DNA from 3 places in the Enterococcus infantis genome. Region 2 is predicted to be linked to each of the others. Evidence: predicted binding sites of a transcription regulator. Region 2 holds the regulator's gene; each other region holds the start of a gene.
What was found. Region 2 encodes LexA, which represses DNA repair genes until DNA is damaged. Its sites were predicted from a motif close to CNAACANNTGTTNG; they were not measured.
Positions count from the first base shown of each region.

Region 1: uvrB (excinuclease ABC subunit UvrB) is a predicted target of LexA. The motif match lies at 8,439-8,452, and genes of this name have one in related genera.
Region 3: ACOMA8_RS06705 (ATP-dependent DNA helicase) is a predicted target of LexA. The motif match lies at 5,602-5,615, and genes of this name have one in related genera.

Region 1 covers NZ_JBMHFB010000008.1:214,366-225,340, reverse strand. The annotation lists gene hrcA (heat-inducible transcriptional repressor HrcA) at 1-790, shown strand, start outside; gene grpE (nucleotide exchange factor GrpE) at 818-1,366, shown strand; gene dnaK (molecular chaperone DnaK) at 1,443-3,281, shown strand; gene dnaJ (molecular chaperone DnaJ) at 3,621-4,784, shown strand; gene ACOMA8_RS11275 (iron-containing alcohol dehydrogenase) at 4,865-5,929, shown strand; gene ACOMA8_RS11270 (amino acid ABC transporter ATP-binding protein) at 5,991-6,728, opposite strand; gene ACOMA8_RS11265 (amino acid ABC transporter substrate-binding protein/permease) at 6,732-8,153, opposite strand; gene uvrB (excinuclease ABC subunit UvrB) at 8,553-10,547, shown strand; gene uvrA (excinuclease ABC subunit UvrA) at 10,692-10,975, shown strand, end outside.
Region 2 covers NZ_JBMHFB010000008.1:73,473-84,447, forward strand. The annotation lists gene ACOMA8_RS10610 (RidA family protein) at 1-236, opposite strand, end outside; gene ACOMA8_RS10615 (Fur family transcriptional regulator) at 214-675, opposite strand; gene ACOMA8_RS10620 (glucosaminidase domain-containing protein) at 956-1,852, opposite strand; gene tkt (transketolase) at 2,041-4,035, opposite strand; gene ACOMA8_RS10630 (DUF896 family protein) at 4,122-4,364, opposite strand; gene lexA (transcriptional repressor LexA) at 4,702-5,325, shown strand; gene ACOMA8_RS10640 (hypothetical protein) at 5,446-5,649, shown strand; gene ACOMA8_RS10645 (adenine phosphoribosyltransferase) at 5,840-6,352, opposite strand; gene recJ (single-stranded-DNA-specific exonuclease RecJ) at 6,435-8,738, opposite strand; gene ACOMA8_RS10655 (LapA family protein) at 8,896-9,246, opposite strand; gene ACOMA8_RS10660 (SDR family NAD(P)-dependent oxidoreductase) at 9,322-10,113, opposite strand; gene rnz (ribonuclease Z) at 10,141-10,975, opposite strand, start outside.
Region 3 covers NZ_JBMHFB010000004.1:296,076-307,050, reverse strand. The annotation lists gene ACOMA8_RS06725 (dihydroorotate oxidase) at 1-473, opposite strand, end outside; gene ACOMA8_RS06720 (metal-sulfur cluster assembly factor) at 745-1,080, opposite strand; gene ACOMA8_RS06715 (YitT family protein) at 1,271-2,203, opposite strand; gene ACOMA8_RS06710 (YajQ family cyclic di-GMP-binding protein) at 2,454-2,945, shown strand; gene ACOMA8_RS06705 (ATP-dependent DNA helicase) at 3,198-5,549, opposite strand; gene ACOMA8_RS06700 (MBL fold metallo-hydrolase) at 5,892-6,518, shown strand; gene ACOMA8_RS06695 (histidine phosphatase family protein) at 6,537-7,241, shown strand; gene ACOMA8_RS06690 (undecaprenyl-diphosphate phosphatase) at 7,522-8,355, shown strand; gene ACOMA8_RS06685 (heavy metal translocating P-type ATPase) at 8,582-10,522, shown strand; gene ACOMA8_RS06680 (ABC transporter ATP-binding protein) at 10,739-10,975, opposite strand, start outside.

The DNA of each region.
Region 1 (10,975 bases), 140 kb from region 2:
GATGCAGACGATCCGCCGATCATTTGGCGGTGAGTTTCATGAAATCGATGAAATCATTCAACAGTCTGCGGACATTCTCTCGCAGCTGACCAGTTACACGGCCTTGTCGCTGGGTCCGGATGTCAAAGAGCGTAAGTTGACCGGTTTTCGAATCGTACCTCTTAACAACCGTCAGGTGATTGCCATCATTGTGACGGACAAAGGAAACGTTGAAAGCCAAGTCTTCACGATACCAGTCTCTGTCTCTGGAGAAGATTTGGAGAAGATGGTTCGGATTATCAATGACAAACTGGTGGGAGAATCACTAATCACCGTTTATCATCGTCTGCGGACCGAAATTCCAATGATCCTCCACAAATACTTTCAGACGACGGAAGGAATCTTGACCTTGTTTGATACGATGTTGGGTCAAGCTTTCGAAGAAAAGGTATTTGTTGGCGGGCGGATGAATCTGCTGGATTTTGAAGGATCGAATGATGTTACGCAATTCAAATTGATGTATACATTGATGAAAGATCCGGAAGAGCTAAACCAGCTGTTACTGCCAGAAAGTCAAGGCATTCAGATCCGTATCGGCAACGAGCTGGGCAATCAATTGTTTCAAAACATGAGCTTGATTCAAGCGTCTTATGAGATCGACGGACATGGTCAAGGAACGATTGCTTTGTTGGGACCAACCAGCATGCAATATTCCCGAATGTTTGGCTTGATCGACGCATTTCGTCATGAGCTGGCTTCAAAACTAGGAGATTATTACCGTTCCTTAGAGGGTGACCTTGACTGGAGCTGACGAAGACTTAAGAAGGGAAGTAACGACGTGTCAGAAAAAGAGCAAGAGTTTAACGAAGAAGTCGCTGAACTAAAAGAGTTAGAGACAGCTGAAACTGAAAAAGACGAAGCTGTAGAAGAACAGTCAGAACTGGCTAAAGTGACGGCTGAAAAAGAGGCATTGGAAGATCAATACTTGCGAGCGCAAGCGGAGATCGCCAATATGACAAAACGGAATCGTCTGGAGCGAGAAACGCTACAAAAATATCGTTCTCAAGACTTAGCCAAAAAACTCCTCCCTTCAATTGATAATTTGGAACGGGCGCTGATGACTGAGGTCTCAGATGACCAAGGTGCCGGATTGAAAAAAGGAGTAGAAATGGTACTTGAAAGCCTGCTGAACGGGCTGAAAGAAGAAGGAATCGAAGAAGTACCTGCTGAAAAGGGAACCCCTTATGATCCTAATATCCATCACGGGGTACAAATCGTGCCTGCATCAGAAGAAACTCCTGCTGATACAATAGTAGAGGTTTTCCAAAAAGGGTACAAACTCCATGATCGCGTATTGCGCCCAGCGATGGTCATCGTCGCTCAGTGAGGAACTAGAAAAAGCAGATCCAAGTAATCTGATTACTTTTCAAAATTAAACTTTATTTACAAAGGAGATTATTACTATGAGCAAAATCATCGGTATCGACTTAGGTACAACAAACTCAGCAGTTGCTGTTTTGGAAGGCAGCGAAGCTAAAATTATCGCCAATCCAGAAGGCAACCGGACAACACCATCTGTGGTTTCTTTCAAAAATGGTGAAATTCAAGTGGGGGAAGTTGCTAAACGTCAAGCTGTAACGAACCCGAATACAGTCGCTTCGATTAAACGTCACATGGGTGAAGCAGGCTACAAAGTTGAAGTGGAAGGCAAGTCTTACACACCACAAGAAATTTCTGCTATGATCTTGCAATACCTGAAAGGTTTTGCAGAAGATTACCTCGGTGAAAAAGTTGAAAAAGCGGTTATCACTGTACCTGCTTACTTCAACGATGCCCAACGTCAAGCAACCAAAGATGCTGGTAAAATTGCCGGTTTGGAAGTTGAACGTATCGTCAATGAACCTACTGCCGCAGCGTTGGCATACGGGATGGACAAAACCGACAGAGATGAAAAAATCTTAGTATTTGACCTTGGTGGCGGTACCTTCGACGTTTCCATCCTGGAATTGGGTGATGGGGTCTTTGATGTCTTGTCTACTGCTGGTGATAACCACCTTGGTGGGGATGACTTTGACAACAAGATCATTGATTACATGGTTGCAGAATTCAAAAAAGAAAACGGCATTGACTTGTCACAAGACAAAATGGCCTTGCAACGGTTAAAAGATGCAGCGGAAAAAGCGAAAAAAGATTTGTCCGGTGTAACATCAACTCAAATTAGCCTGCCATTTATTACAGCTGGTGAAGCAGGACCATTGCATTTGGAAATGACATTGACTCGTGCCAAATTTGATGAAATCACCGCCGACTTAGTTGAACGCACGAAAGTTCCTGTACGGCAAGCGCTGAAAGATGCCGGCTTGTCACAATCTGAAATCGACGAAGTTATCCTGGTGGGTGGTTCGACTCGTATCCCAGCAGTGGTGGATGCAGTGCGTAAAGAAACTGGCAAAGAACCAAATAAATCTGTGAACCCTGACGAAGTTGTTGCAATGGGTGCTGCCATCCAAGGTGGCGTAATCACTGGTGATGTTAAAGACGTGGTACTGTTGGATGTTACGCCGTTGTCATTGGGTATTGAAACAATGGGTGGTGTCTTCACTAAATTGATTGACCGCAATACGACAATTCCAACTTCTAAATCACAAGTCTTCTCAACCGCCGCTGATAGCCAACCAGCCGTAGATATTCATGTGTTGCAAGGGGAACGTCCAATGGCAGCTGACAACAAGACGTTGGGACGCTTCCAACTGACGGATATTCCACCAGCACCTCGTGGTATCCCACAAATCGAAGTTACATTTGATATCGACAAAAACGGGATCGTGAATGTTTCTGCCAAAGATTTGGGTACTCAAAAAGAACAAAAGATTACCATCAAATCTTCTTCAGGTTTATCAGATGAAGAAATCGAACGGATGGTCAAAGATGCAGAATCCAATGCGGAAGCTGATAAGCAACGCAAAGAAGAAGCAGATTTGCGTAACGATGTAGATGCCCTGCTCTTCTCAGTTGACAAAACATTGAAAGAGTTGGAAGGCAAAGTGGATGCCGATGAAGTCAAAAAGGCTGAAGATGCCCGTGACGAATTGAAAGCTGCTGTTGAAGCCAACAATTTGGAAGAAATGAAGACCAAACGGGATGCCTTGAATGAAATTGTACAAAATCTGACCGTGAAACTTTATGAACAAGCGGCGCAACAACAAGCGCAAGAAAATCCTGAAGCTGCCCAACAAGCACAAGGTGGCGCAGATGATGTGGTTGATGCCGACTTTGAAGAAGTTGACGGCGACGACAAGTAAGCAGCAAACCGGTCCCAAGCTAGTCTTTAATGAGTAGCAGTTATTGTGTTTGATGAACATTTTCATACGGCTTTTGCCGAAAGCCAGAAAGCCAAAGTTTTTGAAACTTTGGCTTTTTTGCGGGAGAAATCAGATGACAGGAAGCATTAAAACTTTGCAAAACGGGTTCAGCTTACGAGTCGAATATGTTAGAATACACGAGTGCAGAAACAAAGCAGTTGTCAGTTTTTGTGGCAATACCTGGCTGTCTTTTCGTCAAGGTGCCAGATGTAACGAAAGTGAGCAGATTAGTTTGTATGCTGACTGTCGCAAGCTGATAAAGAAGCAGGAGGAAAGCCAATGGCAGAGAAACGAGATTATTACGAAGTCCTGGGAGTCGCAAAAGGGGCAACGGATGATGAAATAAAAAAAGCATACCGCAAGCTTTCCAAACAATACCATCCAGATATCAACAAGGAAGCGGACGCTGAAACAAAATTTAAAGAAATTTCAGAAGCATATGAGATCCTCAGCGATCCTCAAAAGCGGGCAGCCTATGATCAGTACGGCCATGCCGGGACAGACCCTAACTATGGTGGTGGCGGTTACGGCGGTGGATACGGCGATTTCGGCGGATTTTCCGGTGGGGGATTCGGTGGTTTCGAAGATATTTTTGAGTCCTTCTTTGGTGGGAGCGGTCGTACGGCGAATCCAAATGCCCCTCGTCAGGGAGCGGATTTACAGTATTCCGTCAATCTAAAGTTTGAAGAGGCGATTTTCGGCGTTGAAAAAACCGTGAAATACAATCGGGAAGAGACGTGTCATACTTGTGGCGGAAACGGTGCCAAGCCTGGCACCCAGCCCGTGACTTGTTCTAAGTGTGGCGGTTCCGGTCAGATCAATGTTGAACGACAAACTCCTCTTGGACGCGTCATGAGCCGACAAACCTGTGATGTCTGCCATGGGACAGGGAAAGAAATCAAGGATCCTTGCGAAACTTGTCACGGGACTGGCCATGAAAAACGGGCCCATGAAGTCAAAGTAACTGTACCTGCTGGTGTGGAAGAAGGTCAGCAGATGCGTCTTTCCGGCCAAGGGGAAGCTGGTATGAATGGCGGCCCTTATGGCGATTTGTATGTGGTATTCCGGGTGGAAGAAAGTGATATCTTCGATCGTGACGGTGCCGAGATTTATTACGAGCTGCCGTTGAACTTTGTGCAAGCGGCTTTGGGAGACGAGGTCAATGTACCCACTGTTCATGGAGATGTGAAGCTGAAGATTCCGGCGGGTACTCAAACAGGTACTAATTTCCGCTTACGAGGCAAGGGTGCTCCGAAATTGCGGGGAACCGGTAACGGGGATCAGCAGGTCAAAGTGAAGTTAATCACACCGAAAAACTTGAGTGAAGAACAAAAAGCAGCGTTACGGCAGTTTGCTGAGGTTTCCGGCAGCAAGATTGACGAGCAGCATGCAGAAGGTTTTTTTGACAAAATGAAGGATGCGTTTAGCGGTAAGAAGAAATAAAGAGTAGACGGCCGCCCAAATTTTTCTTGGGTCGGGCGTCTTTTTTTGCTATTCTTGAATAAAATAAAGGAGGCGATGATGTGATACGCAGGTTTTCTAGTCCGCAAACTTATATTCAAGGGCCAGATGTCTTCAAAACTCAACTAGGACAACTTCGACGTTTAGGAAATTATGGAATCATTGTGACGGACGGCTTTGTCAAAGCGCACTTTGGCGACACATTGGCTGGCGATCTTGCAGCAAACGGCATACAAAGTGACTTCTATCTGGTGGATAGCTTGGATGCAGAAAAAGCAAGAAAACGAGCGCTGAACTATCAAAAAGAAGGATGTTTTGTTATCGGACTGGGTGGTGGTCGAGGGATTGATTTGGCCAAGTCCTTAGCCTACGAAGCAGCTCTACCCATCGCAGTATTGCCAACCGCCGCTTCTATGGACGCGCCGACTTCTCGAATTTCAGTAATTTATGATGACAAGGGGATTTTTCAAAGATATGACTATTACCCGACTAATCCCGAAATTCTGCTAGTGGACACGAAGGTGATTTTGGCAGCACCTAAAAAGATGCTGGCACAAGGCATCGCTGATGGGTTGTCAACTTATATTGAGGCGCGAGCTGTCTTTAAGGATGGTGGCAACAATACGACTGGTGATAAACCGACACTAGCATCATTGGCAATTGCTGAAAAATGTCGAACTGTTCTTTTAGAGAGTGCACAGCAAGCGTTGGCAGATCACAAGCAGGGTTTGTTGACCCCAGCTTTTGAAGCAGTCGTTGAAGCGAACATATTGTTGAGCGGTCTCGGCTTTGAAAACGGTGGACTGAGCCTTGCCCATGGTTTTCATAACGTCATAATGGGAGATGTTCGTTATGGCGTCAAGGCTGCGCATGGCGAGATCGTCTCGGTGGGGTTACTGCTTCAGTTAGCGGCTGAAGGTAGTGTAGATGAGTTTGACAGTTATCGAGAGTTGTTGAAAACGATTGGGATGCCGGTTACTTGTGATGAAATCGGCCTGCGTTTATCAGAAATCCCAGTAGCAGAAAAACTGATACCGGCTATCCTGGCAACAGCACAAGCTGGAAATCACATTCCAGTTGGAGTCGGAGCAACGGAATTAGTGACAGCATTCGAGACAATACAATAAAAGAGCTTGCAGCCTAATTCGGTTGCAAGCTCTTTTGTTGTCTAACTATCGTGAAAGAAATTTAGATGTTTAAGACCTTGTCCAAGAAGTCTTGTGTACGAGGATTGGTAGGGTTATTAAAGACTTCATCTGGAGTCCCGTCTTCTAAAAAGACACCACCATCGCAAAAGAGAACTCGGTCGGCCACTTCCTTGGCAAACCCCATTTCATGGGTAACAATCACCATGGTCATGCCTTTATGAGCCAGTTTTTTCATGACATTTAAAACATCTCCTACCATCTCAGGATCCAGTGCCGAAGTAGGTTCGTCAAAGAGCATAATATCCGGATTCATTGCTAAGGCACGGGCGATAGCCACCCGTTGTTTTTGACCACCGGAGAGGCTGCCGGGCTTTGCAGCCTGCTTATCTGCCAAGCCAACAGTTTCCAGTAGTGAGAGAGCCTTTTGTTCAGCTTTTTCTTTACTCATTTTGTTGAGATCAGTCGGAGCCAGTGTGATATTTTCAAGAACTGTCAAATGGGGAAACAAATTGAAATGTTGGAAGACCATACCAATGTGCTGACGAACTTGATTGATGTTGGTCTGTTTGTTCATCAAATCCGCACCGTCAATAATAATTTGGCCGCTGCTGGGCTTTTCCAGCCGATTCAAACAACGCAGAAAAGTACTTTTACCGGAACCGGATGGGCCGATAATACAGACGACTTCACCTTCTTGAATATCGATGGAGATGTCATTTAAAACCGTGTTGCTGCCGTATTTTTTTACAAGGTGTTTCACTGCGATTTTTTCAGTCATAACTCAGGCTCCTTTCTTTTCCAATTGTCTGGCCAGGCGGGTCAAACTAGTAATGACTACCAGATAAATCAAAGCGATGATTAAATACGTATAGGTACTTTGAGAAGTACGGGCGACAATGATTTTACCTGTTTGCAGCAATTCTGCGACCCCGATGACAGAAATTATTGTAGTGTCCTTCAGTGTGATGACAAATTGATTGACGAAGGAGGGGATCATAATTTTGACAGCTTGAGGCAAGATGATCTTCTGCATGGTACGAGTGTAAGAAAGACCCAAACTGCGGGAAGCTTCCATCTGTCCTTTAGGCACCGCGTTGATTCCGCCTCGTACCAATTCTGCGATATAGGCACTGGCATTCAATGTCAAAGTGATGACTCCGGCAGTGAAATCAGGGATGTTGAAGGGTAGTCCGAAGAAGATGAAAATTGCCAATACCATCATAGGAATACCTCGGATCAAATCGACATAGAGTCCGGTGAAGGTTCGCAGAGCTTTGACTGGCGAAACGCTGAACAGACCAAAAATGATTCCTAAGATAGTTGCTAAAGCAAAGGAAATCAGCGCCAATGCGATAGTTTTACCCAATCCTTTTAAGAGCGCTTGCCAATTATTTTGCAATAATCCGAAAAAAGTAGATTCGTCTGCTTTTTTCTCAGTCGAGCCAGAAGCAATGTATTTATCGACAATTTTTTGATACGTGCCGTCGGATTTCATTTTTGCTAAACCAGCATTAAACTTTTTCAGCAGCTCCTGATGGGTACCTTTTTTGACGGCAAATCCATAGGCATTTCCTTTTTGAGGATCACCCACTAATTTGAGGGGTTGGCCATTGCTGATGGCGTAGCCCAAAACCGGGTAATCATCGAAGATTGCTTGCACTTTATTACTGGTCAAAGCGTTATACAACGCATCGGCAGCGTCGTAGTTTTTGACGGTATAGCCATATTTTTCTTGATTGTCCTGTAAGAACGTTGCGCTTTCAGTTCCGACTTTGGCAGCTACTGTCTTGCCTTGTAAATCCTCATAAGTCTTGATGGTATCGTCTTTACTTGCAACTGCCATCTGAATCCCACTGTCAAAATAAGAATCCGAGAAATCAAAGTTGTTCTTGCGCTCTTCGGTGATGCTCATGCCGGCAATCATTCCATCCAACTGGCCGGATTGGACGCCCTGGATAGAACTGTCAAAGCCTAAAGGGCGCAGGTTCACTTCGAAACCCTGATCTGCAGCAATGGCTTTCAATAAGTCGACGTCAATTCCGACGTATTCATTGTCTTCGTTTTGAAATTCAAAAGGTGGGAAGGTGAGGTCCGTGCCGATCTGATAAGTTTCTTCCGCCTGGACTGAAAGTGACCCCCAACCGAATGTCAGGATTCCTGACAAGAATAGCAATGTTGTCAGAAAAGCTTTCTTTGGTTTCATAACACAACCTCCGTAGTTTAATTTGCGATGCTTTCTCCCTGGTGCGTGCTATAGCAGCGTTTTTTCACGGATATCACTGAAAGTATAACGTAAAAAAAGTGTCCCAAGAAAAAGAATCTAATGAGTATTATAAATTCTGTGACGGGTTTTGTGCAAGGTCTGATCCTAAAAAAGGAAAGAAAAACGAGGAATCCTCACTGTTCGTGTAATAAAACATGACACTAAGCTTGCAAGTGTCACTTAAAAAAACTCTAAAGACAGGTAACAGGAAGATTGTAAAAATAGCGAAAATATGTTCGGTATGGTACAATATTTTAGTTGAAGTGCTCTTGTTTTGTTTTCCACAAAGAAGAGCTTACACTTAAGTAGAATCCAATGAATTTAAAGGAGTGTGTTGGGATGATCGACAGAGATACGACCAGACGGTTTGAACTGGTTTCCAAGTACCAGCCTGCCGGCGATCAACCGGAGGCCATTCATCAATTGGTGGATGGGGTAGTGGCGGGAAAAAAAGCTCAGATCCTCTTAGGTGCTACCGGGACAGGGAAAACCTACACGATTTCCAATTTGATTAAAGAAGTCAATAAGCCGACACTGATTATCGCCCACAACAAAACATTGGCGGGACAACTCTATGGTGAGTTCAAAGAATTCTTCCCCAATAACGCAGTCGAATACTTTGTCAGCTACTATGACTATTATCAACCAGAAGCCTATGTGCCCTCTTCTGATACTTATATTGAAAAAGACTCCAGTATCAATGATGAGATTGACAAGCTTCGTCACTCGGCTACCAGTGCGTTATTGGAGCGCAATGACGTGGTGGTTGTCGCTTCTGTTTCTTGTATTTTCGGGTTGGGTTCACCGATGGAATATCAAAAACAAGTGGTTTCTTTGCGAGTGGGTATGGAAACGAGTCGCGATCAATTGCTGCGTCAGTTGATTGATATTCAATTTGAACGTAATGACATTGATTTTCAACGGGGGCGCTTTCGGGTTCGCGGCGATGTGGTAGAAATTTTCCCAGCTTCTCGAGATGAACGTGCCCTGCGAGTAGAGTTCTTCGGTGACGAGATTGATCGAATTCGCGAAGTGGATGCGTTGACCGGCGAAATTCTCGCAGAAACCGAACATGTTTCTATTTTTCCGGCTACTCACTTTGTGACAGATGAAAATCACTTGGAACACGCCATCGAAAGTATTCAAAATGAGCTGGCCTTACGTTTGCAAGTGCTGCGCAGTGAAAACAAACTGTTGGAGGCCCAACGACTGGAACAGCGGACCAATTATGATATCGAGATGCTGCGGGAGATGGGCTACACGTCCGGCATTGAAAACTACTCCCGCCACATGGATGGCCGCAAAGAAGGGGAACCCCCTTATACACTGATTGATTTCTTTCCGGAAGACTTTTTGATTGTTATCGATGAATCCCATGTAACTATGCCTCAAGTGCGGGGAATGTATAACGGTGACCGGGCCCGCAAACAGATGCTTGTGGATTATGGTTTCCGCTTGCCTTCTGCTCTGGATAACCGGCCATTGCGTTTGGAGGAATTTGAAGAACACGTCAACCAAATTGTCTATGTTTCTGCAACACCGGGACCATATGAAGAATCCCAGACAGATACGGTTGTTCAGCAGATTATCCGACCAACTGGATTATTGGATCCAGAGATTGAAGTCAGACCAATCATGGGGCAAATTGATGATCTGGTCGGTGAGATCAATGAGCGGACAGAAAAAGATCAACGGGTCTTCATCACTACTCTGACGAAGAAAATGTCAGAGGATTTAACGGATTACTTGAAAGAACTGGGAATCAAAGTCAAATACTTGCACAGTGACATCAAGACTCTGGAGCGAACAGAAATCATCCGCAATCTGCGTCTAGGAGAATTTGACGTTTTGGTGGGGATCAACTTGCTTAGAGAAGGTCTCGATGTGCCGGAAGTATCGCTGGTAGCGATTTTGGATGCTGACAAAGAAGGATTTTTGCGAAGTGAACGTTCCTTAGTGCAAACGATCGGCCGGGCTGCCCGTAATTCAGAAGGCAAGGTCATTATGTATGCAGATAAAATCACAGATTCCATGCAACGAGCGATGGATGAAACGGCCCGACGTCGCAGTATTCAACAGAAATACAATGAAGAGCACGGGATCGTGCCTAAGACGATCATCAAGGAAATTCGTGATTTGATTGCCATTACCAAAGTTGCTGAAGATGAAGAAAACTACATGACTTTGGCAGACTATGAAGACATGAGTAAAGAAGATCGGGAAACTTTGATCTTGAAGTTGGAAAAAGAAATGAAAGATGCTGCCAAAGCATTGGACTTCGAAACTGCCGCGACCTTGCGAGATACTATTTTGGAGTTGAAGGCAGCATTGTAAAGTGTTCATCATAAAAAAGACAATAGACCCAGAAAGCGACTAGCTAAGGTGAAAAGAGTTGCTTTGGGTCTGCTTTCTGCCGACAGTTACGGCTAGTGACGCAGCCATAATTGTCGCGACAGCTATTTTTAAAGGAGGCCCCACATGGCAAATGATAAAATAGTGATTCACGGTGCCAGAGCACATAATTTGAAGAACATCGACGTGACGATTCCAAGGGACCAATTAGTCGTTGTGACTGGTTTATCCGGATCAGGAAAGAGTTCATTGGCATTTGATACATTGTACGCAGAAGGGCAGCGACGCTATGTAGAGAGTCTCTCTGCCTACGCTCGACAGTTTCTGGGACAGATGGACAAACCTGATGTGGACAGCATTGATGGCTTGAGTCCGGCAATCTCCATCGATCAAAAAACCACCAGTAAAAA
Region 2 (10,975 bases):
TTCAAAAAGCAGGTAGTTTTTACCACCGCATTTTTATTGCTGGCGGCTGCCTTCAACAGTCCCTCAATATTCTGGAAGACACGACAAGCTTGAGAACGGATGTCGTTACCTACGACTGCACCACTAATTGGATCTAGCGGGATCTGGCCGGAAGCAAACAGAAAGCCATTTGCAATTTTCCCTTGGACATAAGGCCCAATAGCTTGTGGTGCGTCAGTTGTTTGAATGACTTTCATCAACAAATCCCTCCAATTTTTGACAGTCAGAACAGAGTCCATAGACTTCCAGTCGATGTTCGGTGATTTCATAACCCGTCAGTTGACCAGCAGCCATCTCCACATCTTCCAACCCTGGATAATAGAAATCTTCTATTCGGCCACAATTTTTACAAATCGCATGGTAATGCGGCTTGTTTGTAAAATCAAAACGGCTCGAAGCATCGCCGTATTTCATTTCAATTACTAAGCCCTTGTCTACCAATAGACGCAGATTATTGTAGACAGTGGCAACGCTCATTCCAGAAAAACGTCCCGCCATCTCCTGATAAATCTCGTCAGCAGTGGGATGACTTTTGTGATTGGCTAAATACTCCATGATTGCATAGCGCTGCGGCGTGATTCGTACATTATCTTCTTTCAGATGCTGAATCGCCTCTTCGACAGTCAGATGCTCCATCACGATAGCCTCCTCTTCTTTTTTCTTCATGATACTAAAAGATTCACAAAAATTCTAGCCAGATCCAGCAAATCTCACCTTTTCATAAAAAAACGATGGCATTGCATTTAAGAAAAATAAAATCGTTTACACAAACCAGGGTATCTTTGAGCGGTCTTCTCTACTCCTCTCAAAAAAATGAGCAAGCAAAATCCACGAAAAAACACGAAAATTGAGAATCCACCAAAAAAAGCTTCCGAGAGGCTGTCTCGAAAGCCATTTCAACTGTCTGGAATAACGATTAGACGATCAATTCCTGACCAACGACAATCAAATCACTGCTGAGCCCATTTTGTGTCATCAATTGATCAACAGTTATACCATAAGTATTGGCAATGCCCCATAAAGTATCCCCAGAAACTACTTTATGAACGGATGTACTTGATTTCACCTGCACTTCCTCACTACTTTCGGAACTTGTCGTATTTTCTGCATAACTTGTTGCTTGAGTAGTTTGGGTATTGGAATTGGCAACATAGGTATTTGATGTGCTGGAAGTGTCGTACTGTGTTAGTCCATACGCCGCAATCAAGTAGTTCAGTTTGCTGGCATACCCAGGGTCCGTTGCATAGCGACCAGTCAAGTAAGCAGTTGCATCAAGATAGCTGCTGGTATTGCTCTTAAAGGCACCGGAATAGTGATACACCCCGCTGGAAAAACTCGTACTCCGAAGAACATTGGCATGATCCTGGATTGATTCCCAATAGGAACCATATTGGCGAAAAGGTTCGTTAATGGTTACCCACTGCCCATTCAGGTATTCAAGAGTTGGCATATAGACAGCCATGCCGTTGTATGTTCCTTTTACACCGAAAAGATTGTAATAAGGCGCCTGAGCAAGTGTCGAGCCACCATTGCCACTTTCCAGTAATGCCTGGGCAATCATAACAGATGCATATAAATCATTGGCATCCGCAATTTGGCTTGCGGCAGGCGCAATTTGAGCAATCAATGCAGCCGCTGCATCCGGCTGTTGATAATTGTATTCTGATGCTTGAACGCTTTGGCCATTCGTGAGACCAACAGTTGGCAAAGTGACCAATCCGGTTCCCACCACTACTGCTGCCCGTTGTAAATTTTTCTGCTGGGCACGCTGCTTGGCAATTCTACGTTCGCTGCGGGATTTGTAGGTATTCATGTTTCCCTCCTGATTAAGTCTTTAAAGAGACTTCGATAACACAAGTCATTCTAATTAACTGTCATCATTATACGAGTGCTGTGAGAAAAGGACAAGTGATATAGCTTCAAAATTTACACAACAGTTCTTTTAGTCACATAAAAAAAAGAAAAACCTGCACAGAAAGGAACTGTGCAGGCTCAGATTAATCAAAGACTTTTAAAAGTTTCAACGACGTTTTCAACAGTAAATCCGAATTCTGACAAAACTTTATCTCCAGGAGCAGAAGCACCAAAATGATCAATGGCAATCACTTTTCCAGAGGTCCCTGTATACTTCTCCCAACCAAAGGAAGCCGCAGCCTCAACAGCTACACGCTTAGTAACTGTTTTCGGAAGAACTGCTTCTTTGTATTCTTCAGATTGCGCTTCAAATAAGTCAAAGCTTGGAATGGAGACAACAGAAACATCGACGCCCTCTTCAGCCAAAGCTTTTTGAGCTTCATAAGCCAAACCTACTTCAGACCCGGTGGCAATCAAGATGCCTTCAGGTGTTTCCCCCTTAGAGGCGGATAATACGTACCCACCTTTGGCAACATTTTTGTCAGCTTGTTCTGCTGTACCTGGAAGAACTGGTAGATTTTGCCGACTCAGAACTAAAACAGTTGGAGTTTTTTGAGAGTTCATAGCAATTTTCCAAGCTGCTCGTGTTTCATTACCATCTGCTGGACGAATAACGTGCACATTTGGCATGCAACGCAGACTAGCCAGTTGTTCAATTGGTTCATGTGTCGGACCATCTTCACCCACAGCAACCGAGTCGTGGGTCAAAACATAAGTGACCGGTAAATGTTGAATAGCAGACAGCCGTAATGCTGGTCGCAAGTAATCAGTGAACACGAAGAAAGTCCCACCATAGATTCTTGTGCCACCATGCAACTGGATACCGTTCATCGCCGCAGCCATCGCAAATTCACGGACCCCAAACCAAATATTTCGGCCATCATAGTTCCCCGGCTCAAAGGCCTTTTCAGCAGCAACCATCGTATTGTTGGAGGAAGAAAGATCGGCAGAACCGCCCCAAAAACCAGGTACTGCTTGTGAAATGGCCTGGATCATTTCTTTACTGGATACTCGACTAGCCTGACTAGAACCTTCTTCGTAAACTGGCAATTCAGCATCCCAATTTTCAGGCAGCTTGTTTGCAAAAGCAGCTTTGAATTCAGCAGCCAGCTCTGGGTATTCTAAACTATAACGTTCAAACATTCCTTCCCATGCAGCCTGTGCTTGAGCGCCACGATCCATGATTGTTTCCTTGAAGCGGGCAGCAGCTTCTTCTGGAACTGTAAATTCTGGGTAATCCCAACCATAAACTTTTTTCGCTGCGGCCAGACCTTCTGCCCCCAGTGGTGCACCGTGAACTTTGTTAGTGCCTTCGTTTGGTGCGCCAAAACCGATAACTGTCTTCACTTCGATTAAAGTCGGCTTTTCTTTTTCCGCTTTTGCTTCTTCAATTGCTCGGTTGATAGCTTCCATATCATTGCCGTCTTTTACCAAGATATGCTGCCAACCGTATGCTTCAAATCGTTGACCGACATTTTCAGTGAAGGCCATTGAAGTAGGACCGTCTAAGGAGATATCATTGGAATCATACAAGACAATCAACTTATCCAATTTCATATGACCAGCCATTGAGCTGGCTTCTTGAGAAACACCTTCCATCAAGTCGCCGTCTCCGCAAATTGCATAAGTATAGTGATCAACAACTGAAAAATCAGGTTGATTGAATTTAGCCGCTAAATGCGCTTCAGCCATCGCCATTCCGACGGCCATTGCAATCCCCTGACCCAATGGACCTGTCGTAGCCTCAACCCCATCTGTATGATCGACTTCCGGATGACCAGGGGTTTTGCTGCCCCATTGGCGGAATCCTTTCAAATCATCGATGCTGACTTCATAACCAGCGCAGTGCAATAAGCTGTAAAGTAGTGCAGAACCGTGGCCAGCAGATAACACGAAACGGTCACGGTCAGCCCAGTCTCTAGACGTCAATGGATTAACTTTCAGATGACGGGTCCAGAGGGCGTATGCCATTGGTGCTGCCCCCATCGGGAGTCCCGGGTGTCCAGAATTAGCTTTTTGAATTGCTTCAATACTTAGTGTGCGCAAGGTGTTGACGCCTAATTGATCGACTTTATCAAACAATTGAAATTCCTCCTATATTTTCGTTTAGGTATATTATACCTTTATTTGTTCTTCCATGCAAAACAATGTGACTGTAATTGAATAGATTATTCCCGACCGTGCAGACCCTTTTCCTTTTGAATCTGTTTCAATTTGTCCGGTGTCACATCATTGCCTTCGGGATCGACAACTTTCATCCCTTCGATATGGTGCCGCATGCCGGAGCGAAAGGCCTCCAAGTATTCTTTTCGTAGCAATATCTGTTCTTTTTCTTCAGCAGCAGTCAATGTTCCAGCTTTCTTCTTGCGACCCAGTTCATTGATTCGTGCCATTTTTTCTTCTGACAGCATTTGTCTACCTCCTTTGACTCAACCAGCGATGTCATGTTTGCCCCTTATCCGGACAATCATTTGCCAACCCGCTGTTTTCTTGTTCTTAATGGCATTCCATCCCCCTTATCATAAACTAATCCTGCTTAAATTTATAGTCCTAATTCATCGAAGGTTTTTGATTTTCAGTTTGCCTTTTCGATCATCAGTGCCCCCTTTTTCATGCTTTCCGGCAAAATTTATTCGCCTAGCTCCCAGGGAACAAAAAGGGAACAAGTTTTGCTAAAAGACGAACATTTGTTTGATTTCGCTTTTTTCCTATGGTACACTGGATTTAGAAAAGAAAGTAGGTGCAGTCATGGCGAAACGAACAGACTCCCGTCAAGAGGAGATCCTACGCTTCATTCATGAACGGGTAGAAAACAAAGGGTACCCGCCCACAGTTAGAGAAATTGGCGAAGCAGTGAATCTGTCTTCCACCTCTACGGTTCATGGTCATCTATCCCGCCTGGAGAAAAGAGGCCTCTTACAACGAGATCCCACCAAACCGCGAGCAATCGAGCTTACTCGCTTAGGATTAGATTTAATTGGCATTAAAGATGAGGCGATTCCGATGTTGGGTGTGGTGACTGCCGGAGAGCCGATTTTGGCTGTAGAAGAAGCTTCTGATTTCTTCCCCATTCCGCCAAACCTTTCAAATGATGTCGGCAGTTTGTTCATGTTGACCATCAAAGGCGAGAGTATGATTAACATTGGTATCTTAGATGGTGATCAAGTCATCGTGAGACAGCAGCGGGATGCTCAAAATGGCGATATTGTCATTGCAATGACGGATGAAAATGAGGCGACTTGCAAACGATTTTTCCGAGAAAAGGACCATATTCGCTTACAGCCGGAAAATGATTTTATGGATCCTATTATTCTGCCTGACGTGACCATTTTAGGCCAAGTAGTCGGTCTTTACCGTAATCACATTGGCTAACAGTTGGAAATCTTCAAAGTAATTTTGAGGATTTCTATTTTTTTGCTTTACAAACCGAACAAACATTCGTATAATAAGAATACAAACATTTGTTCGTATAAATTAAATGAGGTGACGATAATGAACGGAATTCGTAATATTGCATTGGTCGGTTTAGGCTTGTTGATTAGCTTCGTGGTTGTCAACTATGGTGCCCCATTGGCTGCTCTGATTTTTGTGCCCTTATTTTTCCTGTGGTTCACACTTTGGGATGATAAAAAGGTCAAACAAGCCGAACGGCAACAAAATCGGACGGTCAGTTACCCTCACAGTGGAAAATATTAATAGATTAACCCAAGTATTTTCTCTTTTTAAAATAGAAAGACCAACAGGAAAGAGCCCCGCAAAAGCAGTCATAAGCAGCTTTTGCGAGGCTTTTTATAGTAGCTTTTTATAGTGGCTTTTTTATTGAGTTTCTTATATGATTACAAAAAAACCTGCCGAGGAATGCACCTCAGCAGGTTTTTTTCGTAACTCAGTAGTCCATCAACGTTTTGATTTCATAATTTGCGATTTTGTCACGTCCATGTAACTCTTTTAGTTCAATCAAAAATGCGCAACCTACAACGATTCCACCCAATTTTTCAACCAAGTCGATAGTGGCTTTGACAGTACCACCGGTTGCCAAGAGATCATCACATACCAATACTTTTTGACCTGGTTTAATGGCGTCAGCGTGCAACGTCAATGTGTCGCTCCCGTATTCCAAATCATAGGAAACAGAAATCGTTTCGCGGGGAAGCTTTCCTGGTTTGCGCACCGGTGCAAAACCAACGCCGAGTTCGTATGCGACTGGACAACCTACGATAAATCCACGGGCTTCCGGTCCAACCACCATATCAATGCCTTTTTCTTTTGCATAATCCACGATTTGTTTAGTTGCTTCTCGATAGGCCATGCCGTCTGCCATCAGAGGCGAAATATCCCGAAAAACGATTCCTTTTTGAGGGTAATCGGGAATGCTGGCAATATAGTCTTTTAAATCCATGTTGGTTCCTCCTAATTTTTCATTGAACGATTGGCAGAGCGTCTGTTTGCCCTGTTCTTTGCTAAACCACATAAAAGTCAACTCAATCTGTCAGCCAGGCTTTCAATGCAGCAGAATCGCTCAACAACAAAAACTCTTCACTTTTTATTTTTTTCAACCTGCGTTGGTACACACTGCTAGAATCCAGTGGTTTTTTATCCGCCACCACAGCAGGTGTTAAAACACCATCGCTTATTGTAACAAATTCCAAGTCAAAAAACACCTGGATCATGAAAATCAATAATTTCTGCGGAATCTGCAGGTATTGCGCAATCTGTGGTAGTTTATTACGGACATCAATTCTGCTTTGAGCAGCAATTAGTTTGAATAACCTAGCATACTGTTCTCTTGTACCGATCCCATCTAAATAGGCTTCATCTTCTGCTTGCAAAATCAGCATAATCCGCTTGATTCCGGTAAGTTTCGTGATTTCCTTAATCTGAGTTGGTTCCTCTGGGCAATCAAGAAAAGCCAATTCGCTAAAACTGCCACTAGATAAGTATTGTTGCAATTGTTCTTGGTCATGATAATAATGAATATCTCTTGCAGGCAGATCAACTTTACTATTGGAAGCTTTCTCAAATGCAATCAAAAGCGTGTCATTTGTTGGATTGAATTGACGTCGATTTTTCTTTGCTCGCAAATCAAATAGTTGAATGCCCTTCACTTGAAAGTCCAAGAGCTGCATCTGAGGTTTCTTATTGCCATTCCATTCATTCACAGAGAGCTCACCGACAATAGTGAAACGATCATTGCGAAACTCAGCAATTTCATTTCCAAAATCAAAGCCAATCACATCCAGCGCCTCAGTTGAGGAAGCGTCCTGCACTTCCATCTTCAAATGTTGCTGATTTGAACCAATCTGCCTGAGAACAGAAGTCCCTTCTCCTTTTAAAGCAAAGCGGGGAATCGGGTTATCGGTTCCAAAGGGGGCGATTTTTCTGAGTTCTTCTACAAAGGATAAGGTAACGTCCTTGACAGTTAGCACCTCATCAATGACCAGTTCTTCCCCCTGATCGAGCTTGCTCTGGGTTTCAGACAGATACGCTACCATCTGTTTCTGCAACAGCGGTAGATTCTCTTTTGCAAGGCTCAAGCCGACAGCTGCGTGGTGACCACCAAAACTGGTGAATAGTTCCCGCATCCCGTTTAACATCTCATAGAGGTTTACCGCTTCAATACTGCGGCCAGAACCTTTCGCAATGCCATCTTCTTTAATGGTCATAACAATTGTCGGTTTGCCGGTATTGCGTAGGATTCTTCCTGCTACGATGCCTAAGACTCCTTCATGCCAACCAGGAGCAGCTATCAAATTGATCGGACTTTCCGGATCCAATAATTGTTGTGCTTCTTCCGTAATGGCTGTTACCAGCGCTTTACGTTCTTCATTAATTCGATCCAGTTCCAATGCTAATTGGCGAGCCTCTGCATCATCAAAGGTGGTCATTAAGGTAACCGCAGGATTGGGATCTTCCAACCGTCCAATAGCATTCAGCCGAGGACTGATTGCAAAGCCAATCATAGTTTCATCAACTTCAGAGATTTTACTTTGGGCTGCTTTAAAGAGTTCCTGTAAGCCGATGCGCTCCGTTTGTTTAATGATTTGTAAGCCAATGGTTACTAACGCACGGTTTTCATCCGTCAGCGAAACCATATCAGCAATTGTCCCGATTGCTACCATATCTAAAAATTCCAACGGCACCTCATCCAATAAGGCACAGGCAACCTTGAAGGCCACCCCAACACCCGCCAGTTCGCCAAAAGGATAATTGCCATTTGGATGACGGGGATGGATGATTCCAAACGCATTTGGCAGCTCTGTGGGTAGTTCGTGATGGTCAGTCACAATGACATCTACGCCGACACTGTTGGCATAGTCGATAGCCTCATGACCGGAAACTCCATTGTCCACGGTGACAATCAGTTGAATGCCGCTTTCAATCATATCTTGATAAACCTGTTTATTAGGTCCATAGCCGTCTGTAAAACGATTTGGCAGATAAACAGTTACGTCAGCGCCTAAAAGTTCCAGTGCTTCTTTCATAACAGTTGCACTGGTAATGCCATCTGCATCATAATCGCCATAGACTAAGATTCGCTCGCCGTTTTCAACAGCCTCCTGCAACCGCTGGATAACCTTTTCCATGTCGTAAAACAAAAAAGGATCATAGAGATCAGCCAACTGTGGATTTGTAAAATGTTCCAAGGCTTCCGATGTACGAATGTTTCGTTGCCACAAAATTCTGGCTATAGTTTCTGAGAAGCCTTGCTGTGTAATTAAATCCCGAAATTCTGCCGAAAAAGAGGTTTCTTCCGGCATTTTCCATTGATATCTTGCATTGCGCACATGATCACTCCCAACTGAATAATTATAGCAAAGCAGTTGCCTTCTGAAAAGAATCCCGCAAGTAAATCTTTGACGCGCTGTAAAATTTAAGCAAAAGAACAGCTTTGGGGAAAGATCCCACAAAGCTGTTCTTTTGGGTAGAAACATTTAGAAAGCTTTAGTCGCCTTCTGCTTTCTTATCTTTCTCGTTATTTAAAGTTACCTTTTCTACAACTATTTTTTCTCCGCTGGAAGAAGCAGTCTCAGCCTCGGAAACAGTGTCTCGTTGAGTCGTCAACTCTCGTTTCAAGGTCTTGATCTGCTTTTTTTGCTGCCAAAGAGTACCTGTAGATACCAAAGACATAATCAAAGCACCGACAAATGCAGACGCAATGATAACTATAATCAAGGGTGCTTCCACTTGGGCAAGCAGGAAATTGACCGCAACAGATTGGTTATTAAACACCGCAAATAGCACGATTACAAAAATCAAAACAAAACCTGCGATGAGTCGCCATTGTTTTTTCATCGGTATTCCCTCCCATTCATAGTTCACTACCATTCACCGGATTCTCACAAAACGTCATTTACAAAGGTGCACCACTTATTTCTTATTGAACAGTCCACCCGCCAAGAAATCCCCCATAGTAGGAAACAAAGTATAAAACCGTGCCGCGATTTCCATATACCCTGGCGCATTGATCTCCCGTTTAGGATGTTCTACGCTGGCAATGATTCTTCTTGCAAGTTTTTCGGGATCCAACACGTGATTGCCCAAAGTCTGCAAATAATTACCGGAAGGATCTGCTTTATCAAAAAATTCCGTTTTGATGGGACCGGGATTAACAGTTGTTACTGCAATATTGGCCGGCTTCAACTCCAGGCGCAGCGCATTGGAAAAACCTAATACGGCAAATTTTGTTGCCGAGTAGACCGTCGATTTCGGTGTAGCCATTTTGCCAGCCATCGAAGCAATGTTGATAATATGACCTGGACGTGCTGCTGCCACCATATCAAGCACAACTTTTTGCGTTAAGACCATCATACCCAACACATTGACTTCAAACATCTTAAAAATATTTTCCCGCTCAAAATCGGTAAAGTTTTCAAAAATACCGAAGCCGGCGTTATTAATCAGAACATCTATCGGGCCTACTTCAGCTGCGACTTTTTCCAATAGACTGTCGACACTGGTGGGCTCCGCAACATCCAGCTGAAAAGCATAGGCCGCTTTTCCGCTGAATTCTGCACATTTTTCCTTGACCTGACCGATAAGATTGATGCGGCGGGCACAGGTTACAACAATAGCGCCTTTTTTCGCAGCAGCGTAGCAGATCTGTTCCCCTAATCCCGCTGAACCACCAGTCACCAAAACTACTTTATCTTGTAAATTCATGCCAACTTCCTCACTTTCTTCTATAAATCAGTTAAAGGGGACTTCCACCACATCGAAATCTTTCACGATACGGCTATTGGGAAAGACTCCCTGTGCTTCTTTTTCCAACTCAATCGCGTCTTTCGCTAAATACCGAGCTGAGATATGGGTCAATAATAAGCAAGTTGCACCTGCTTCTTTGGCTACCTGTGCTGCTTGTTCAGTAGTGGAATGGAAATAGGAGCAGGCCATTTGGGCTTCATTTTTATTAAATGTACTTTCATGGACCAATACATCAGCATTTTCAGCCAATCGAATTGAAGCTTGCGTAAAGCGGGTATCCCCCAATATAGTTACAATACGGCCACGGCGCTTTTGTCCCACAAAATCTAAACCATTGATTTTACGTCCGTCAGGCAAGGTTACTGTTTCTCCTTTTTTCAAGCGACCAAATAACGGTCCGGGTTTAACTCCCAATGCCAACAGCTTGTCGGCTTGCAGTTCCCCTTCATGATCCGCTTCTACCACACGATAACCGAAGCTGTCAATCCCGTGATCAAGCTTTTCACAAATCACTTTGAATTGCTTGTCTTCAAAGACAACACCATTTTCTGCAATTTCAATAAATTTCAGTGGATACGACAGGCGGGTCTGGGACACTCGCAGTGCCATTTGGACAAAATCTCGTATACCTCTGGGGCCATAAATTTCAAGGGGCTCTGTCCCACCTTGAAAAGAGCGACTGGAAATTAAGCCCGGCAACCCAAAAATATGATCGCCATGAAGATGGGTGATAAATATTTTTTCAATTTTTCGCGGGCGGATGGTTGAACGCAGGATCTGCATCTGAGTTCCTTCCCCACAATCAAATAGCCAGACCGCA
Region 3 (10,975 bases), on a different contig from region 2:
GGTTTCGTGAAAAAGCTGAAAACTTTTGTCAAAATCTCTTCTGTCAAAGGGAAATCATAGGCCACTTGTGGTTTTCCAGGAACATTGGGACAGGAAAGATTCAATTCCGTAATACCGTTAAACTCACTTTCTTGAATCTTTTGCAACAACTGGAGATTTTCTTGCACGCTGGTTCCTGCTACCGAGAAAAACAGTGGTGCCTGTTGGTTCTTTTGATAATTCAACGCATAGTCAAGATAGTAGTCTATCCCGTGATTTGGTAGCCCCATCGAATTGATACTACCCAAGGGAACATCGGAATAACGTGGTTCAGGATTACCGGCACGGGCAGCCATTGTGGCACTTTTGGTAATCAGTGCACCGGCTTTGGAGTCCACCAACTGATCAAGCTCCTCCATAGTCATACAATGGACCCCGGAAGCATTCATCAGAGGATTGGCATAAGTGTAATCTAAAAAAGTCGTTTTCAGCACAGAAAAAGCCCCTTTCCATCAATCTTTCAGTAGAATAGCCTTTTTTTTCGCAAAAATCAAGTCATCACGAACATTCCAATTATTGCACACAACAAACATTCAGATGTTGCCCCTTGCTCATTTCAGATCTCGAAAATCTTGCTCTTAGGCATCCTCTTCGTCAGATATTCTTTATTACACGCCTTTGTAAACAACACCTTCAAGTGACCTTCTGTAACGCACAAAAAAGGTTGGCAACTGCCTATGCAGCTACCAACCTTTTTAGTTACAGCTAGCGAATTCCCAAAGCAATCCGTGCATAACGACTCATTTTATCGGTGGTCCAAGCAGGATACCAAACCAATTTGACATCTGTGCTAGTCACTTCCGGTACTTCTTTTAAAGCTTGATGGATTTGATCTGTCAAAATGTCAGCCAATGGGCACCCCATGGTAGTTAACGTCATCTTGATGACTGTGTCTCCATTTGTTCCATCAAATTCTACTTCATATATCAAGCCAAGATTAACGATATCGATCCCTAATTCCGGATCGATTACCGTTTCCAAAGCTGTTAAGATGCGCTCTTTGATTTCTTCAATTTCTTGTTCCGTCCGTACTTCGTTCATGAACACATTCCCCCTATTAGTCAGCCAGTCTTCCAACTATCCTCGCCACAGCAATAACCTTTCCCTATGATGACTCGCTGGAAACCGCTTTTTATCCTGCTCAAATAATACCCCGTTTACTTACTTTTGTAAATCAGATTTTACCGAAGCTTAATGAAGTCACTTGCTGCCAAAGAAAAGTCCAGCAGGATCAACGTTTTCCTTTGCGAACCTTCATTTCAGGAAAAACACCCGTGGCTTTAAATGTTCGTTGCTCATCTTCAGTAGCAAAACGACCCAAGATTGACTGTGTCGGCAAAATGTTAACAAAAGCCTGTTCATCAGCTTCTAGAATTGCCTGTTCCAGATCATAGAGCTCATACCGCGTAATAACAATCATAATCGTCTTGCCTTCAACACCTGAATAGCCACCCACTGAAGGAAGCAACGTCATGCCGCGAAAAACCCGCTGTGAAATACTGCGACCTACTTGATCCGGTTTAGTGGTGATAATCATAGCTGTCAATTTTTGATGGCTGGTGTGAATCATATCCACCACATAACTCATAACATAAATAGAAATAATCGTATACAAAGCACTTTCCCAGCTAAAAATAAATCCCGCCACTAACACAATTAAACCGTTCAATATGAACATAAAATTGCCAACGGTTTTCCCTGTCGTTTTTGACAGCACCAACGACAAAATGTCCATCCCGCCGGTGGTAAATCCCATCTTCAGCGCCAGGCCAGCACCAATCCCTAAAAATACCCCACCCATCAAGGAATTCATTAGGATATTTTCTGTCAGCTCCCCTTGAGGGAATATCATTGTGATCAAAGAAATAGCTACCACGTTCAAAAAACTCCAAAAAGTGGCATCTTTGCCCAGTTTCCAAAAGCCCAACGCAAAAATTGGGATGTTCAGGATAAAAATAAACAGCCCCGTATTCAAATGTAAGTCAAAGTGCTCCAATCCCAAAGCCACAATAATCTGGGCAATCCCATTCATACCAGCCGACAATACTTTGGCCGGAATCAAGAAATAGTTCAGTGAAATCGCTGAAGTTAATCCGCAGACCAAGAGTACCCCCATCCGCTTTAGAATTTCAGTATTTTTATTATTTGCCGTCAATCGTTTCATAGATTTGCTCCTTTTATTGGTCGTTCATCGAGGCCTCCTAACGGAACAACCCACTTACAAAAGCGGTCTCTTCCAAAAACCCTCCTTAAGAATAGCAATCCCGCCGTTTTTTTCAACTGTTTTCTCTCGTCCAGACAAAAATTTTCAAAAGTTGTTCGTCCTACCGACATTTGGTAAGATGTGGATAACCCTTCATTTCTTACATGAATCAAAGGATTATTCTATTATCAAGGTCCAAAAGGAGGACAACATGGCAAAAGAAGCAAGTTTTGATATCGTAAGTGATATCAATATGGAAGAAGTCAAAAATGCAGTCCAAATGACAACAAAAGAGTTGGGCAACCGCTTTGATTTCAAAAATTCTACCGTCGAGATCACAATGGACAACGGCAAATTAACAGTGGTGGGTGACGACGACTTTAAGTTGGAACAGATTAAAGATGTCCTTATGAGCAAGCTCATCAAACGAAGTGTACCTGTTAAAAATATCCACTTTTCCGACAGTGAAAAATCCCTTGGAGGAAAGGCCAGACAGACGGCTGAGTTGATCAGTGGTATCGACAAAGAAAACGGGAAAAAAATCACAACGGCTATCAAAAATGCAAAATTAAAAGTAAAAACCCAAATCCAAGACGATCAGATTCGTGTGACTGGCAAAAGCCGCGATGATCTGCAAGAAGTCATTGCACTTTTAAGAAAATTGGACTTGCCTATTGAGCTTCAGTTCACCAATTACCGTTGATTAATGACAGTGCCTACGACATCAATCATTTCTAATCGTAGATGTTGCCTTCCCATACGTATAAAAAATGTATAAAGAGAAAAAGTCTGTCTTTGAAAGTTATACTAATGAAAAGCCGGGTCCCTCCCACTGTATTTAATGGAAGGGACCCGGCTTTTTTTGTGTCTCACCTTGGGTAGTGTTCACTTTGAAGGACGGTGGCAAGAGATTGCCGCCGCTCCTTTCTTGCTACTTAAATTAGCTCAAAATCAATCATTCTTTGCTTTTCCAAAAACGAGCCAGTTCTTTTGGTAAATCTTCTGGTTCGTGGACGATTCGTGCATGTTGCCAATGAGCAGGAAATAGTTTCCGATAGCGCGGCGAGATAAAGCGCTGATCCAGTAAAAGGACAACCCCCTGATCTGCTGCATCACGAATGACTCGTCCTGCTGCTTGCAAGACTTTGTTCATTCCCGGAAGCTGATAAGCATATTCGAAGCCCTTATGGCGAGTCTCATCGAAATATTCTTTAATCAATTCTTGTTCATGATTCATTTGCGGCAGACCCACGCCAACCACAGCTGTTCCAATCAACCGACTGCCCTTTAAATCAATTCCTTCTGAAAAGATCCCGCCTAATACGCAAAAGCCTACAAGAGAATCACTGGGATTTTTTGTAAAGCGGGCCAAGAAGGCTTCTCGCTCCTCTTCAGTCATTTTCGTGTCTTGAATCAGCTGAGTAATCGTCGGATGCTCTGTTTGAAACAAGGCTGCCACTTCATCTAAATACTGATAGGAGGGAAAAAACACCAAATAGTTGCCCTTTTTTGAAGCAACCATTTGATAGATGGCATCAACGACTTGCGTCAAACTGGACTGTCGCTTACGATAGGTCGTTTCGATATAATCTGCGACAAATATCCCCTGGTTTTCAGGAGAAAAGGGGCTGGGAAGCTTGTACCTTAGCGCTTCTTTGCTGCCCCCCAACACATCTTGATAATAAGACAGCGGCGTGAAGCTTGCCGAAAACAAAAGGGCACCAGTCCCTTTATCCAGCATCGTTTCCAAAAAAGGCGCCGGTTCAATGCAAAAGAGTTTAATCCTCAGATCTGTGTAGGTTCGCTCGATAGTCGTTTCAAAATGATCATCATAGATTTCCGCGATTCTTAAAAACGCCAGCACTTCAAAATAATAGGCCAATCCCGCTTCTTCAGCTGGATTTCCTGGATTAGCTGCCAACCACTCCTTCATTTTTTCTGATAGACCATAAAGCTTTTCTACTAAACTTGTTGGCAACCCTTTTTGGTGCCTAAAATGCCAGTCTTCATCCACAGAGCGTTGATAAAGCATTTCAAATTCGTTGTCGATTTTGTTCAGTCGCCGATGAAGTCCCCGAAACTCTTTTGCCAATTTTTCTTGAAAAACCACTCCATTGTTGCGGGTCAAAGCTGCCGAATACATCTCTCGCGACCGGCTGACTAAATTGTGGGCTTCATCAATCAAGAAAAAATACGATTCTTTGGGTTCTTCAAAAAAACGCCGCAAATAAACCGTCGGGTCAAACAGGTAATTGTAATCACCGATGATGACATCACAGAATAAACTGACATCCAACGATAATTCAAAAGGACACAGCTGGTGTTTACGTCCATATGCTTCAATGACTTCTCGTGTAATCTGATTCTCATGGTGAAGCAAATCCCATAGTCCTTCATTGATTCGGTTGTAATAGCCTTTAGCATAGGGACAATACTCCGGCGTACAGTTTCGCTCCTCCATAAAACAGATTTTATCTTTTGCGGTGATGGTCACTGATTTGGCTGAGGAGCCTTTTTCAGCCAACGCTTGTAAGGCATCTTCTGCGACTTGACGAGTGATGGTCTTAGCCGTCAAATAAAAAATCCGATCACAAGAGGCCTCCCCCATTGCTTTTAGTGCCGGAAACAAAGTTGAGATCGTCTTGCCTGTCCCAGTAGGCGCCTCAACGAACAAGCGGCGGGAAGTCTTCAATGTCTTGTAGGCGGCAGCCGCTAATTCCCGCTGGCCTTTGCGAAAGGTTTCATAAGGAAAGACTAATTTTGTCAACGACGTATTTCTGACTCTGCGCCAGTCATCTTGAAAAATCAGCCACTTGTGATACTCCGCCAATAGATGATCCATGAAAAGCTGCAACTCTGCCAGTGTAAAAAGCCGCAATTGCCGAGTGATTTTTTCTTCCGTCGTTTGAAAATAAGTCAACTGGACAGCAATTTCTTTTAGTTCTTCTTGATAGGCATGGATATAAGCATAAACCATTCCTTGAAAGAAAAACATCTCCATTTGATCCGGTGACAAATCCTCAAAATAAACTTCCGAAGTCTTGATTTCATCAATCACCCTCTGGCCCTCTTCTGATGTAAAGATACCGTCAGCACGGCCTTCAATCGTCAGGGTGTCTTCATTGATAGTGAAGGTTCGTTTTAAAGATACTTCTTTTTGATAGGCCTCACCGGCGGCTTTTTGTAACTTGCGATGAATCCGCGCCCCTTCTTGCGCCGTATGATTGGAGGTCTGACGACTATCAATGTCTCCTCGGCGTAAGGTAAATTCAACAATATTACGCACAGAGATTCTGCCACGGTCCACTAGCTATCCCCTCCTTTTTCAAACAATCAACTCTGCACTTCAGTTTTTTTTGCGAACATACGTTTACTTATTATAGGCGATTTCCATTAAAAAGCAAAAAATCCCCGAAATCACTTTCGAGGACCAAGGAAATATTGGATATGTTTTTGGACTAGACAACTATAACGTCGCTGGATTAGAAATCCGTGAAACCTTCATCACCTTTTATTAAATAAACAAAAATAAAACTCTCCAGTTGTCAGATGATTTTGAATTCAATGACGGCAGTGCCCTTCTCACATTGTCGGAAAAATTTCTTTGCGTTATACTGAAACAGACAGATAAGAAACGGAGTGAGCAATCATGAAGATTCTACAGATCCCCACCGGTCCAATCCAGGAAAACTGTTACTTGGTCTATACCGAGCGTCACCTGTTAATCATTGATCCCGGTGCTGAACCAGAAAAAATCATTGAAACTATTAAAGATACTGGCGCCACACCAGCAGCGATTCTTCTGACCCACACCCATTACGACCATATCGGTGCTGTCGATCCTTTGCGGGAATTTTATGAGATACCGGTTTATGTCAGTCCGCTAGAAGCAGATTGGCTTTTAGATCCACTCATGAATCTCTCGGGATTAGGACGCCATGATGATATAGAAAACATCGTGACTGCACCCGCTGATGAATATTTCCAGCTAAAAGAGTATGAAATTGCTGATATTTCTTTTAAAGTAGTAGCCACACCAGGACATTCTATTGGTAGTGTCAGCTTTATCTTCCCTGATTTTGTCGTATCCGGTGATGCCCTTTTTCGCGGGAGTATTGGCAGAACGGACTTGCCGACAGGAAACCTCGAGCAGCTTTTGAATAGTATCCGAACACAGCTGTTCACGTTACCAGAAGAATTTCCAGTCTATCCTGGTCACGGAGCGGCTACAACAGTTGAACGGGAAAAACGACTGAATCCATTTTTCAATAATTGATTACACGGAGGAGAAACGATAATGACAACAGAACTCTATGTCGTGCGACACGGAAAAACAATGTTCAATGCCTTGCAACGGGCACAAGGTTGGTGTGATACGCCACTGACCAGTAAAGGCAGCGAAGATATTCATTATTTAGGACTGGGTTTGCGGGAAATGCATTTTGTTGAAGCCGTTTCCAGCGACTCGGGACGTGCGATTGAAACCATGCGTCTGATCATGGGAGAAAATTTACAATTACCAAAGCCTCCTTATGCGATTGACAATCGCATCCGCGAGTGGTGCTGGGGCTCATTAGAAGGTGGTTATGATACCGAGATGTGGGGTGTCTTACCCCGTGTGCTGAATTTTAAAACCAGTGAACAAATGTGGGAAACCGATATTACTTTTAAAGACATTGCGGAAGCAGTTTACGAAGCAGACACCGCCCACTGGGCCGAAACCTTTGATGTTCTTTGCAGCCACGTCTTCAGCGGCTTTGAAGATATCGCCCACCGTGTCGAAAAAAACGGCGGCGGCAGAGCAATCGTGGTATCTCACGGTTTTACCATTGCTTTCTTGCTAAATCTCATCGATGCCAAACAACCCGTCCGCGTTGATTTGCAAAATGGCAGCGTGACCCGTCTGACTTACGAGGAGGGTAAGTTCACGATTCAAGAAATCGGCAGCACAGAATTTATCGAAAAAGGCCGTGAAATCTCCAAAGATATCTTGGCTTGATCTACCCAGTTACCCCTTTTTTTACAAACGGACTGCAGCCAGATCAGACTTCTGATTCGGTTTGTAGTCTTTTTTAGAACTCAAGGTTACAAGCAAAAATTAACCTTCTCAACGTGCAATGGCCAACAGTGCTAAATCGCAGCACCGTTCTTTCTTTAATTTTTTTTAAGGATCAAGAAGGGTCAAGAAAACGGTTGGTTTTACTGTTGAAAACAGCTATACTTTCACATGTACGGCGGTTTGGTTTACCGCCAGTTTTTTGTTGGGAAAGGATGACACTATGTTTTTAATGAATATCGTCAAAGCAATTATTTTAGGAATCATCGAAGGAATTACCGAATGGCTGCCAATCTCCAGTACCGGCCACTTGATTTTGGCGGATGAATTTATCAAGTTGCAGATGCCGGCTGAGTTTATGTCCATGTTTAATGTCGTGATTCAATTAGGTGCAATTTTAGCGGTCATTTATCTGTACTTTAACAAATTGAATCCTTTTTCTCCTTCAAAGTCTGCAAGCGAGAAAAAAGATACTTGGGAACTGTGGTTCAAAGTTGTTGTCGCTGTCATTCCATCTGTCATTATTGGCCTACCTTTAGACGACTGGTTGGATGCCAACTTCCATCATTTTTTGCCGGTAGCTATCATGTTGATTCTGTATGGGATTGCCTTTATCATCGTTGAAAAAAGAAACAAGTCAATTGCTCCAAAATGCACTGATCTCAAACAATTTACGTATAAAGCAGCATTGATGGTAGGCATGTTTCAAGTGCTTTCCTTGATTCCTGGGACTTCCCGCTCCGGCGCCACTATTCTCGGCGGTATCATGATTGGCGCATCCCGCTTCGTTGCCACCGAATTTTCCTTTTTCATGGGAATTCCCACAATGCTGGGAGCCAGCGGATATAAAATTTTGAAATTTCTTCTCAAAGGAAACAGTTTCAACACAGAAAGTCTCGTAATCCTTTTGGTGGGGACACTCGTCAGCTTCATCGTTTCGATTGTTGCTATCAAATTCTTGATGAACTACATCAAGAAAAACGACTTTACCGTCTTCGGTTGGTATCGAATTATTCTCGGTGCCGTTTTGATCGGCTATTGGCTGATCGCGATGTAAGCTTACATTTGCATACTCTGTAAATTCTGGCCCTCGTCTTTTGATGAGGGCTTTTTCTTGTAAAATCGTAGCGGGCCCGTCAGACAGGCGACTTCTTGCTGTCTGCACTGTTTCATGAGGCCGACTGAATACTTGTTGAGAAACACTATCGTTCTCAATTGGGTGATTTCATTATCATTTAGCCAAGTCTCCATGGTATTCTCGAGGTGAAGGAAGGTGGTTTCTTATGGGAAAAAATGAAAAACGGGCACTAGTAGCAACTTTGCTTTGTCTACTCTTTATGATAGGCGGGCAGGTTGCGGCAAGTCACAGTCTATCTTGGTACCCGGTACTCTTTTTAATTGCAATCATAAGTGGTGGCTATAAACAAACCAAAGAAGGTCTGACGGAATTGATCCAAGATCGGACGCTCAATGTCGATTTATTGATGGCACTGGCAGCGATTGGTGCCTGCCTCATTGGCAATTGGTTTGAAGGGGCCATGTTGACATTCATTTTTTGTTTGAGCGGCTTTTTGGAAGAGTACACTACCAACAAAAGCCGTAGAGAGATTACTGCTTTGATGAATCTGCAACCCACTGTGGCTCAAAAATATATCGGTGATGGCGACTTGATAGAAGTGCCAATCGAGGAAGTAGTAATTGATGATCTGCTACTGGTACCAAAAGGTGGAACCGTCCCGATTGATGGGATTATCACGCAAGGAGTTACTCAGCTAAACGAAGCTGCAATTAACGGTGAGTCCCTTCCCACAGAAAAAACGATTGGCGACGAAGTATACGGCGGCACTTTGAATCTAGGGAACCCACTTGTTATTAAAGTCAGTAAAAACAGCAGTGATACCATCATGGCAAAAATCATTCAGTTAGTTGAAGACGCACAAAATCAGCCAACTAAGACAGCATCTTTTATCGACCGCATTGAAAATACCTATGTTAAAATCGTGCTGCTGGCCGTACCGTTAATGATTCTTTTGCCACATCTCCTATTGGGATGGAGCTGGCAGGAAAGTTTTTATCGTGGAATGGTGCTGTTGGTGGTCGCCTCCCCTTGCGCACTGGTTGCCTCGGCAACACCTGCCACATTAGCGGCAATTTCAGCCGGTGCTAAAAATGGAATTTTGGTAAAAGGTGGCGCCGCATTGGAACAGCTCTCCCAGCTTAAAGCAGTCACATTTGATAAAACCGGAACTTTGACACAAGGACGTCCCGTCGTAACCGATGCACACTTTATAGAAGATACGCAACAGGTGCGACAAGTTTTGCTAGCACTGGAGGCCAAGACCACTCATCCGCTAGCAGAGGCTGTAATTAATTATCTCTCCCCTACTGTCACCGCTACTCCAGAGCTGCAAAAGCTTCCCGTAAGAGAGGTCACCGGCTTTGGTTTGGAGGCCGATATCGATGGTACCTGTTGGCGAATTGGTAAACCAAATTTCACAGATGAGAAAAAAACCGACATTCCTAAAACAGAAAGACGGCGAATCCAGCGACTACTGCAAAGCGGAAAAACATTAATCTACCTCACACGAGAAAATCAGCTACTCGCTTATTTAGCACTGCAAGACATCGCTAAACCAGAAGCTTATCACGTCATTGATTATCTAAAGAAACAGCAAATTTATACCAGCATGCTCACAGGTGACAATCCGGAAACCGCCCGCGTAATTGCTGAGCATTTGAAATTAGACGATTTCAAAGCGGATTGCCTTCCTGATGACAAGGCGCGGATTGTCTCCGAGCAGCGGGAATCATACGGTGTAAATTGTATGGTGGGCGACGGCATCAATGACGCTCCCGCCTTAGCTAGCGCCACAGTCGGTGTAGCCATGGGAGAAGGGACCGATTTGGCGGTGGATGTAGCCGACATAGTCTTGATGAAAAATGATCTGGCAAAATTGCAAATGGCCCATCAGCATTCGTTAAAGCTGAAACGAATCATTCAGCAAAATATCTGCTTCTCGGTAGCGGTTATTTTGCTTTTGATCCTCTCAAATTTCGTTCAGATTCTAAGTTTGCCCCTTGGTGTTATCGGTCATGAAGGCAGTACCATTTTGGTGATTTTAAACGGCCTGCGCCTGTTGCGGATGAAGCCTGTTGCATCTACTAATTCAGAATGTATTCAGTGCCCGATCCGCAAAGAATCAGATGCAATGAAAACAGCCTAAATTTTGTGAGCTTACGAAAAAAGACGCCATTTCTCAGTAATGAGAGGGCGTCTTTTTTGATTTAAAATAGTACGTGATGACCAGAGAAAGCCGAAAAAGCGTGGAGCCTCTTTCTTGTCATATCTGATGGTAACAGCAGCTATATCCCCCTGGTTAAATGAAAGTGTAACTCTTTTAAATTGTGCTTCATATCTTTGTTAAGCCTCCTGGAATCAATTAGTAGAGGGCCAATACCTCCTTTTTCTTTTCATCTTCAAGAAAGTGAGAAACTAAAATGATGGTTTTATCGACTAATAGTAACTCCATATTTTGAAATATTTTTTCTCTCGTAAAGATATCCATTGCCGAAAAAGTTTCATCCAATAACAAGATAGGCTTATCACTTAACAATGCCCTTGCAAGGGACAAGCATTGCATTTGTCCCCCTGAAAAGAAAATTCTCTTTGAATCAAT